3 regions of the Arthrobacter sp. THG-b23 genome follow, and region 1 is predicted to be linked to each of the others. Evidence: riboswitches for the same ligand, from Rfam matches in the RefSeq annotation. Region 1 holds a riboswitch; each other region holds the start of a gene.

Region 1 (3,263 bases):
GATGCGTTGGCTGCAGTCGGCGCTGGACGAGCCGCTGGCGGTGAACCAGCTGGAAATGAGCCTGTACCGACGCGACTGGCTGGAGTCCGGCGTGCTGGTGAACCACCCGGACGGAACGGGCACCAGCTTCCCGCACGGCACCTTGGAATACTGCGCCGCCAACGGGGTGGAACTGCAGGCCTGGGGCGCGCTGGCCTAGGGCCGCTACAGCGGCCGTGCGGCAGGCCTGGCCGAGGCGGCGGCCGGCGCGGGAACGCCCGCCGCCGGGACCGGTCAGAATCACGCCCGGCCGGCAGAGGGGGCTGTGACAACGGATGCTTCCGCACGGGCGGATGCCCCACTCTCCGCGGACCATTCGGCCGCTGCCCTGGTCACGGAACTTGCCCGGGACAAGGGCTGCCCTCCGGAAGCCGTGGTGCTGGGCTGGCTGCTGCGGCATCCCGCGGGCATCCGGCCGGTCATCGGTACCAGCAGCCCGGACCGGATCCGGGCCTGCGCCCAGGCGGAGGCGGTCGGAGCGGCGATGACCCGCCAGGAGTGGTACTCCCTGTGGGTGGCGGCCCGGGGCAGGCCGCTGCCCTAGCTGCCGGCTGCCGCCGGTGCGGGAACTTTCCGCCTAGACGAAGGCTGGCTGTTCCAGCCGGCGGAACCCGGAATCGTGGAAGATCAGGGGCTCGTGGGTGCCGTCGTGCGTGGACAGGCCGTGCACCTGCAGCAGCACGACGTGGTGGTCCCCGGCCGGGACCTCCTGGTGCACCGAGCAGTCCAGCCACAGCGCCGCGTCGTGCAGGAACAGCGCGCCGTCGTCCGTGCCGTGCAGGCGGAGTCCGGCAAAGCGGTCACCGTTCTTGGACGCGATCTGGCGGCAGACGCCGTCGTGCCCGGTGCCGAGCACCGAGACGCCGATCCGGTCGGCCCGGCGGACCACCGGCCAGGTCCGGGAGGTGTTTTGCACGGCGAACATCACCAGCGGCGGCTCGAGGGAGACGCCGACGGTGAACGAGGAGGCGACGATGCCCTGGGGCTCGCCGTCGATGATCGCGCACAGCGCCGCGATACCCGAGGGGAAGCGGCCGAAGGCGGAGCGCAACGTGTTTGGTGTCAGGTCATTGTGTAGCGACATGGCGTCCTTGGGGCTTGGGCGCATCCGCTGCTGCCGGGCTGCTGCGGGAGGATACGCGTACTTGCCTGCCGACATACCCGGCGGGCCGAATCATCACCTGGAGCACCCCGCTACGGTAGAGGGTTGCCGGCCAACCAGCCAGGGCTGTGCAGTTGGCACTCTTGATTCGTCTCCACGCTAAGAGCGGGGAAGGGCCTGGGTCAAACGCCGGTAACACTTCGTCAAATGCCGCGTATTACTTCCGGCTGCCCACGGTTGCCGCCTGACGGCTGTTGCCCGACGGCTGGCGCCCGACTGCTACTGGGCGACGCCGCCGGGGCGCACGGTCTGTTGGCGGAACGGATGCGCCGGGTAGACGCCCAGAATGCGGATTTCCGAGGTGAAGAAGTCCAGTTCCTCGAAGGCGTGGACCATGGCCTGATCGTCCGGGTGGCCTTCGACGTCTACCATGAACATGGTGGCGGCAAACTCGCCGCCCACCATGTAGCTCTCCAGCCTGGTCATGTTTATGCCGTTGGTGGCGAATCCGCCCAGGGCCTTGTACAGCGCCGACGGCACGTTCCGCACGCGGAACACGAAGCTGGTCACGGCCGGGCCGGGCAAATCTTCGCGGGACGGGACCGGCCGGCGGTCGGCCAGCACCACGAACCGTGTGGTGTTCGTCGGATCGTCTTCGACATTTTCGGCGAAGACTTCCAGGCCGTAGAGCTCGGCGGCCATCGGGGGCGCCAGCGAGACTTTGGCCGGGTCGTTCCACTCGGCCACCTCTCGGGCCGAACCTGCGGTGTCGCCGGCGATCACCGGAGTGAGCCCGAGCCTGCGGATCAGTTTGCGGCACTGGCCCAGCGCGTGGATGTGGCTGTGCACCTCCCTGGCCTGCTCCACGGTGGCCCCGGGTATGCCCAGCAGGCTAAAACGGATCGGCAGGAAGAATTCCTCCACGATCTGCAGGGTGGTCTTGGGCAGCAGTGCGTGGATGTCCGCCACCCGGCCGGCGATCGAGTTGTCGATGGGAATCATGGCCAGTTCGGCCTCGCCGCCCGTGACGGCGGCGAAGGCGTCCTCGAAGCTGGCACACGGCACCGCTTCCCAACCGGGGCGCACTTCCAGGCAAGCCATATGGGAGTTCGAGCCGGGTTCGCCTTGGTACGCAATTGCTGGAGCCATGGGCGAAATTATTCCACCGGGGCCGGTCGTTGCTTCATTCCGGAGGTCCGGCCGGCGTCACATAACATGACCGGCCCGCAGGCGGCTCAGTAAAGATGGGATTCCTGGGTGATGCCGTAGGGCACGTCGTCGCTCAGCTCCACGGTGAACTGTCCGGGGCCGGTGCGCGTGACCAGGATGCCGCAATCGCCGTCGAGGGCCGCGATCTTTTGCAACTCGTCGACCGCAGCATTGAGAAGATCGTGCGCCTCGGAAGCCGTCTGTGCCGTCAAGGACTTGGTAGCCAAGGAGGTGGCCATGGTTCTGCCTTTCGTGGCCGGAGGTTTCCGCAGAGGAGAAAACGCGGGATGGAAGCTTCCGGCCGGAACGAGCCTGCCATGCGGAACGGTGCATGGAAGTTTACATTCTGCCATCCCAATGGACATCAGATGAATTTTGGAGGGGCGTGGCGTCAGAACGGGTTCAGCAGCCGGTGGACGAACTGCCGGGTGCGCTCTTCCTTCGGTTCGCGCAGCACCTGTTCGGGGTGCCCGCGTTCGACGACCACGCCGCCGTCCATGAACACCACTTCGCTGGCCACTTCACGGGCGAAGGCCAGCTCGTGGGTCACCAGGGCCATGGTCCAGCCTTCGTCGGCCAGTTCCTTGATCACGTGCAGCACGTCGCCCACCAGTTCGGGATCCAGCGCCGACGTTGGCTCGTCGAACAACAGCAGCGAGGGTTTGAGCGCCAGGGCCCGGACAATGCCGACCCGCTGCTGCTGCCCGCCGGAGAGCTGATGCGGGTACTGGTCTTCCTTGCCGGACAGCCCGACGCGGTCCAGCAGCGACCTGGCCTCGCGCACGGCTTCGGCCTTGGGCCGCTTCTGGACCTGGACCGGGCCCTCGATGATGTTCTGCAGCACGGTCATGTGCGGAAACAGGTTGTAGTGCTGGAACACCATGGCGCTGCGGTCACGCAGGGCGGCGATCTG
Region 2 (3,263 bases), on a different contig from region 1:
ACGTGGTGCGCATGCAGGGCCGTAAAATCAACGCCCTCTGGCATCGGGAGTTCCTTGACTTCGACCCCGTTCCGTACCTGGGGCGCCTACAGATGCCGGTGCTGGCCATCACGGGCGCCAAGGACGTGCAGGTGGACCCGGCCGACCTGGACATCATCGCGGCCACCGTTCCCGGTCCGGTCACGACGCGGAAGATCGAGGACCTGTCGCATTTGCTGCGCCGGGACCCGAACGCTCCGACCCTCGCCGACTACAAGCGCCAGATCCGCGAGCCCGTGGACGCTGAACTGCTCGAACTGGTGGGGCGTTGGATCTCCGAGCAGGCCGGCACTGCCTCCGGAACGTCCGGTGCGGCTGGAACTTCTGCCCCCGGGCAGCTGGCTCGCTAGTCACTGAGCGCACGGAGGGCCCCCAGAGCTGCCGCATGGCATTGGAGCCGCCCGAGATTGGGTATCTGCCTCTCGGTGAGGCGGCAGGGCGCGGGCGGTTCCGGTGCAGAAGAGTCGCGGGTAGGGTCGAGCCATGGCACACCAGAATGACCCCAAAGTCGTCCGGCGGCTGCTGGAAACCCCGGGCCGCTGGGCCGTCGTCGGCCTGTCCACGAACCCGCACCGGGTGGCCATGCGCATTTCCCGGTACCTGATGGACCAACTGGACATGGAAGTCGTCCCCGTCAACCTGAAAGGCGACGACGTCCTCGGCCTGACCGGATACCAAAAGCTCGCGGACATTCCCGGCGAGATCGACGTGGTGGACTGCTTCGTGAACTCGCAGAAGGTCGGACCGGTGGTGGACCAGGCCATCGAAGTCGGTGCCAAGGCGGTGTGGCTCCAGCTGGGCGTCGTCGATGAAGCCGCCGCGGACCGGGCCAAGGCGGCCGGCCTGGACGTAGTCATGGACACTTGCCCGGCGATCGAGGCCCCGCACTTCGGCCTCTAGCCCCGGCGCCCGTAACATTACGCCCCGGGACGTCACGGCCTGTCACGTGCTTCCCGGCGCCGGATCGGCCCCGGCATACTCAACTCCGAGATCAAGAGTCCCAACGACAAGCTCTGGCTGGTTGGGCGGCAACCCTCTCCCGTAGCGGGGTGCCCCAGATGAGGATCCGGCCGCGCACAAGACCGTGCCCGGCAAGTACGGCCCCCGCCAGGCTGCGCCCCCAACCGTGATGGTTGCTGCGCCGCAGGCAGGCGGGAGCCCCGCCTTGAGGAGCCAACATGACCGCCGTCGTGACCGAAATCAACCCGCAGACCGGCCGATCCCCGTGGGCCGGACAGGCCGCCGCCGAAGAACTGGCCCACTGGCAGCAGATAGCCGAAGGCGTTGCCGCGGCGCTGGCGCCGGACGTGCTGGAGCGCGACCGCCGCAACGCCGACCCGCACGCCGAGGTGGAGCTGCTGCGCAACTCCGGGCTGCTCAACCTGATAATCCCGGCCGAATGGGGCGGCGAGGGCGGGCACTGGGAAAGCGCGCTGCACGCCGTGCGCATCCTGGCCCGCACCGACGCGTCGATCGCGCAAATTCTCGGCTACCACTACGCCAATCTGGGCGCCGTCGTCTTCTACGGTGATGCGCAGGTCCAGGAACGCCTGCTCCGCCGCTCCGCGCTCGGCCGCTGGTCCTGGGGCGACTCCGTGAACCCCGTGGACCCGAATCTGGAACTGGTTCCCGACGGCGACGGCTACCGGCTGAATGGCATCAAGCACTTCTCCACCGGCGCTTCCGTCGGCGACGCCATCCTGGTCAATGCCGTGATCACGGCCGGGCCGGCGCAGGGCACGTTCCTGGCCCTCGCGCTGGAGCATGACAGAACGGGCATCGACTACCTCGGGGACTGGGACGCGCTGGGCCAGCGCCTCTCGGCCAGTGGTTCGGTGAAGTACGACGGCGTGCAGGTCAGCGCCGCGGACATCATCGGCGAGGTAGGGGAGGAGCCTTTCTCCACACTGGTCACCCCGTACATCCAGCTGGCCTTCGGCAACCTCTACCTGGGCATCGCGCAGGGGGCGCTGGACCGCGGACGCCGGATCACGCTGGCGCGCCGGAACTCCTGGTTCCTCAGCACGCAGGAGACCTACGCCCAGGATCCGCTCACCCAGCGGGTTTACGGCGAGCTGGCTTCGCGGGTTGCCGCGGTGGAAGCCCTGGCCGACCGGACGAACGCAAGGTTCGACGCGGTCATCGCCGCCGGCGCGCAGCTGACCGCGGAAGCTCGGGCGAACATCGCGATCGAGATCGCGCGGCTCAAGGTCGTGTCCACCGAGGTGGGTGTGGACGTGGCGAACCGTATCTTCGAGACCACCGGCTCGTCCTCCGCGAAAACCGACGTCGGGCTGGACATTTTCTGGCGTAACATCCGCACGCACACGCTGCACGACCCGGTCGACTACAAGAAGGTCGAGGTCGGCGCCAACTACCTGCTCGGGGACGTCCAGCCGATTTCGCTCTACACCTGAGCCGCGCCTAGCGCAGGCGATATTCCCCGTGCCCGCGGACCCCATCACGACTGCTCGCCGACCACGGGCCCCATCACGACTGCCCGCCGACCGCGGGCCCCATCACCCCGCCCTCGCGGCAGAACCTCCAGGAGAACCAGCATGACCGAAACCATTGACGACATCGCCACGGCCTTCGGCGCCGCAGCCGCCAAGTACCGTCCGATCTTCGCGCGCATCGCAGCCGGGGCGCTGAGCCGCGAGCTCACCCGCGAGCTGCCGTTTGAACAGATCGGCTGGCTGAAGGACGCCGGCTTCGGCGCCGCCCGGATTCCGGCCGAGTTCGGAGGCGACGGGCTGGACTGGGAAGAGTTCACCCAACTCCTGATCGAGCTGGGCGCCGCAGACAGCAATATTCCGCAGGCGCTGCGTTCGCACATCGCCTTGGTGGAGGAGAACCTGTACCACCACGGCCGTACCTCGGACCGCAGCGCCTGGCTGCGGCGCTTCGCCTCCGGCGAGCTGGCCGGCAACGCCTGGACCGAACCGGGTGCCGGGGGAACCGCCACCGTGCTGTCCGAGTCCGGCGGCAGGCTGCTGCTGAACGGCCGCAAGTCCTACACCACCGGCACCATTTTCGTGGACTGGATCGATGTCACCGCCAAGCGCCCGGACGGCTCCGATGTCTCGGTGATCATCTCAACCAAGACGCCGGGCGTGGAAACCTTCGACGATTGGGACGGTTTCGGCCAGCGGCTGACGGGCAGCGGCACCACCGTGTTTACCGACGCGGTTGTGGATCCGGCCAACGTGTCAGCCTTCGCCGAC
Region 3 (3,263 bases), on a different contig from region 1:
AGGTTTCGCAGCGGCAGCGCCACGTTCTCCGCCACCGTCATCCGGCGCAGCAGGGCCGAGTGTTGGAAGATCGTGCCGATGGCGCGGCGTTCGCCGCGCAATGCCTGTCCGGACAGTGCTGACAGGTCGCGGCCGTCCACCAGCACCTGGCCGGAGGTCGGTTTTTCCAACAAGGAGATGCAGTGGGAGAGGGTCGTCTTGCCGGCGCCGGAAGGGCCGACGACGGCGGTGATCGACCCCTGCTCGATGGTCAGGTCGATGCCCTTGAGCACCTCGACCGTCCCGTGGCGCGTGTCGTAGCTCTTGTGCAGATTGCGGATTTCTATCATTGCGGGCCGCCCGCGGCATACCTTTTCATGCTGCTCCTGAAGGTCAGGGAGCCCCGGGCACAGCCGATCACGGCGCGCAGGCATGGCGCGGCCGGTTCCGGGCCGGCCCGGGTTCTCCATCGGTTCTGGCGTTAGCACCGTGCGGCAGTTGCCGGGGTTGCTGCGGCGTCATCGAGCCAGATCTCTCGGCCGCTCTGGATGGTTCTTGCCGACAGCGGTGCCCGCCCCCTGAAGGGGCGGCGCACCGGCGTCGTTGTTTAGCTGGTTCTGCTGCTGCCGACGCTTAGTCGACCAGCGCGTTCTGCAGGCGGAAGCCGGCGGCGCGGTGGTTCTCCGGCAGCTTGTCGCCGCGGCCAAAGAGCTTGTTGCGCAGGGTCCCCGGCGCGTATTCCGTGGGGTAGGCGCCCAGCTTCTGCAGCTCCGGCACGACGTATTCCACGATGTCCTCGAAGGTGCCCGGGGTGATGGCGTAGGCCAGGTTGAACCCGTCCACGTCGGTCTCGTCGACCCACTCCACCAGCTTGGCGGCCACCTCCGCGCCGGAGCCGACGGTGATCGGGCCGAAGCCGCCGACGCCGACCCATTCGGCCAGCTGGCGGATGGTCCACGGCTTGCCGCTGTCGCCGGAAGCCTTCTGGAAGGTTTCCACCGAGGACTGGATGGCATTGGACTTCACGTTCCCGCCGATCACGTCGTCCGGGCCGTAGGTGGAGAGGTCAACGCCCATCCAGCCGGAGATCAGGGCAAGAGCGCCGTTAATGTCCGCGTAGGACTTGTAGTCCTCGAATTTGGCCTGCGCGGTGGCGGTGTCCGGTCCGGTCACCACGGTCTGCATCGCGTAGATGCGTACGTCGTAGCGGTCGCGCCCCGCCGCTTCCACGGCGTCGCGGATCTTCTTCACCGACGCCGCGAGCATCTCCTTGGTCGGGCAGGTCACGAACACCGCCTCGGCGTTCCCGGCGGCGAACTCGGTGCCGCGCTTGGAGGCCCCGGCCTGGAAGATGACCGGGGTGCGCTGCGGGCTCGGCTCGGTGATCGCGATGCCGGGGACCTTGAAGTACTTGCCCTCGTGCCGGATCTCGTGGACCTTGGCCGGGTCGGTGAAGACGCCGGTCTCGACGTCCTTGACCACGGCGTCGTCCTCCCACGAGCCCTCGAGCAGCTTGTAGATGACCTCGAGGTATTCGTCCGCGTGGTTGTAGCGCTCGTCGTGCTCCAGTTGGTCTTCCTGGCCCATGTTGCGCGCCGCCGAGGGCAGGTAACCGGTGACCACGTTCCAGCCGACCCGTCCGTTGGTCAGGTGGTCCAGCGTGGCCAGGCGGCGGGCGAACGGGTACGGGTGCTCGTAGGCGGTGCCGGCGGTGACGCCGAAGCCGAGGTTTTCGGTCACCGCGGCCATCGCCGAGACCAGCATGAACGGATCATTCACCGGAACCTGTGTGCCGGCGCGCAGCGTGGTCTCGTTGGAGGACCCGAAGACGTCGTAGGTGCCGAGCACGTCGGCAATGAACAGGCCGTCGAACAGGCCCTTTTCCAGCACCTTGGCCAGGTGGGTCCAGTAGCCGATGGTGTTGTAGTTGGCGGACTTGTCCTGCGGGTGGCGCCACAGTCCGGGCGACTGGTGGCCCACGCAGTTCATGTCGAAGGCGTTGAAACGAATCTGGCGCCGGGAGTTGGGGTTCGGGTTGTTCAGGGTCATGTCAGGCTCCTTTTCTGATGAGAAGAGCCCGCGCCGGCCCTCCGTTGGGCATGCGGCTGCCAACGGAAGACCAACGAGAGATCGAGCTTCTCCATCGGTCCTGGCGGTAGCACCTTCCTCAAAGGAGGGGGTTGCTGCGGCGTCAACAAGCCAGGTCTCTCGGCCGCTCTGGATGGGTACCCCTCCATTGGACACCCGGGGACGTCCCGGAGGGAAATGTGTGCCGTCACGCGAGGTAACTCAGGACACAGGCTGCCTCCGCTGGGCGCGGACCACGGCTCCGGCCGCAAAGCACAGCAGGATCAGGACGACGACGGCGACCGCCAGCGGGACGCTGTTGCCAACCAGGGTCGGGAGGTTCTGCAGGATCAGCGCCAGAATTCCGAGCAGCCCGATCAGTCCGAGTGCAGGGGCGACGGTGCGTTTCCAGTCCCGAAGGGGCGCACCGTTCCGGCGGAAAAAGACCAGGACGGCTGCGCTGGTCAGCGTCATAAGCACCACGATTCCCAGCGACGCGAAGCCGGCGAACCAGGTGTAGAACTGCATGATCGGATCCCAGCCGGCCACGACGGCGGCCAGCAGGAACAGGGCCACCACCGTGTTGGCCGCCGCGGAGGCCAGATGCGGGGAGTGGTGCCGGGCGTGGGTGCTGGCCAGCTTGGCCGGGAAGATGCCCTGCCCGGCGACTTGGAAAAAGTAGCGGGAACCGATGTTGTGCAGGGACAGGATGCAGGCGAAGAGGCTGGTCGCCAGCAGCAGTTGGATGATGTGGCTGCCGGCCGTGCCCAGATAGAGCGTTGTGGTCTCCGAGAGCATGGTGCCCGGCGCGTCCGTGGCCTTTTGGACGATTCCGTCGTCGCCCCAGACGCTGATCAGCAGCCAGCTGGAGAGGGCGTAGAAGGTGCCCACCACGATGAGGGCTACATAGGTGGCGCGCGGGATGGTCTTGTCCGGGTCGCGGGCTTCGTCGCGGAAGACTGCGGTGGCCTCGAAGCCGATGAAACTCAGGATGGCGAACAGCAACGCGATGCCGGGCGCCCCGGACAGGACGGTGGACGGCGTGGCGAACCCGGTGGACAGGCCGCCGGCACCCCCTCCGTCAAAGATGATGAAGGCGTCCAGGACCAGCACGATCAGCACCTCGGCCACGAGCAGCACGGCCAACACCTTGCCGGAGAGTTCGATGTTGCGGTGTCCCAGCCAAGCGACGGCCGCCAGCGCGGCCGCGGCCCACA

The links. A riboswitch is a leader RNA that binds a small molecule or an ion and turns the genes downstream of it on or off. The one in region 1 is predicted to bind S-adenosylmethionine.
Region 2: it holds a riboswitch for S-adenosylmethionine, as region 1 does, so the genes downstream of both, AC5RVD_RS05610 (acyl-CoA dehydrogenase family protein) here and AC5RVD_RS01585 (flavin reductase family protein) in region 1, are expected to answer to the same signal.
Region 3: it holds a riboswitch for S-adenosylmethionine, as region 1 does, so the genes downstream of both, AC5RVD_RS05595 (LLM class flavin-dependent oxidoreductase) here and AC5RVD_RS01585 (flavin reductase family protein) in region 1, are expected to answer to the same signal.

What each region holds. Positions count from the first base shown of each region.
Region 1 is NZ_JBNHGM010000001.1:326,110-329,372, reverse strand. It holds partial or broken gene AC5RVD_RS01590 (aldo/keto reductase) at 1-583, shown strand, start outside; gene AC5RVD_RS01585 (flavin reductase family protein) at 617-1,123, opposite strand; SAM riboswitch class IV at 1,176-1,290, opposite strand; gene AC5RVD_RS01580 (prephenate dehydratase) at 1,421-2,290, opposite strand; gene AC5RVD_RS01575 (hypothetical protein) at 2,377-2,589, opposite strand; gene AC5RVD_RS01570 (amino acid ABC transporter ATP-binding protein) at 2,742-3,263, opposite strand, start outside.
Region 2 is NZ_JBNHGM010000002.1:414,436-417,698, reverse strand. It holds gene AC5RVD_RS05620 (alpha/beta hydrolase) at 1-389, shown strand, start outside; gene AC5RVD_RS05615 (CoA-binding protein) at 523-939, shown strand; SAM riboswitch class IV at 1,029-1,143, shown strand; gene AC5RVD_RS05610 (acyl-CoA dehydrogenase family protein) at 1,218-2,456, shown strand; gene AC5RVD_RS05605 (acyl-CoA dehydrogenase family protein) at 2,598-3,263, shown strand, end outside.
Region 3 is NZ_JBNHGM010000002.1:410,120-413,382, forward strand. It holds gene AC5RVD_RS05590 (methionine ABC transporter ATP-binding protein) at 1-329, opposite strand, end outside; SAM riboswitch class I at 443-534, opposite strand; gene AC5RVD_RS05595 (LLM class flavin-dependent oxidoreductase) at 613-2,028, opposite strand; SAM riboswitch class I at 2,117-2,207, opposite strand; gene AC5RVD_RS05600 (APC family permease) at 2,269-3,263, opposite strand, start outside.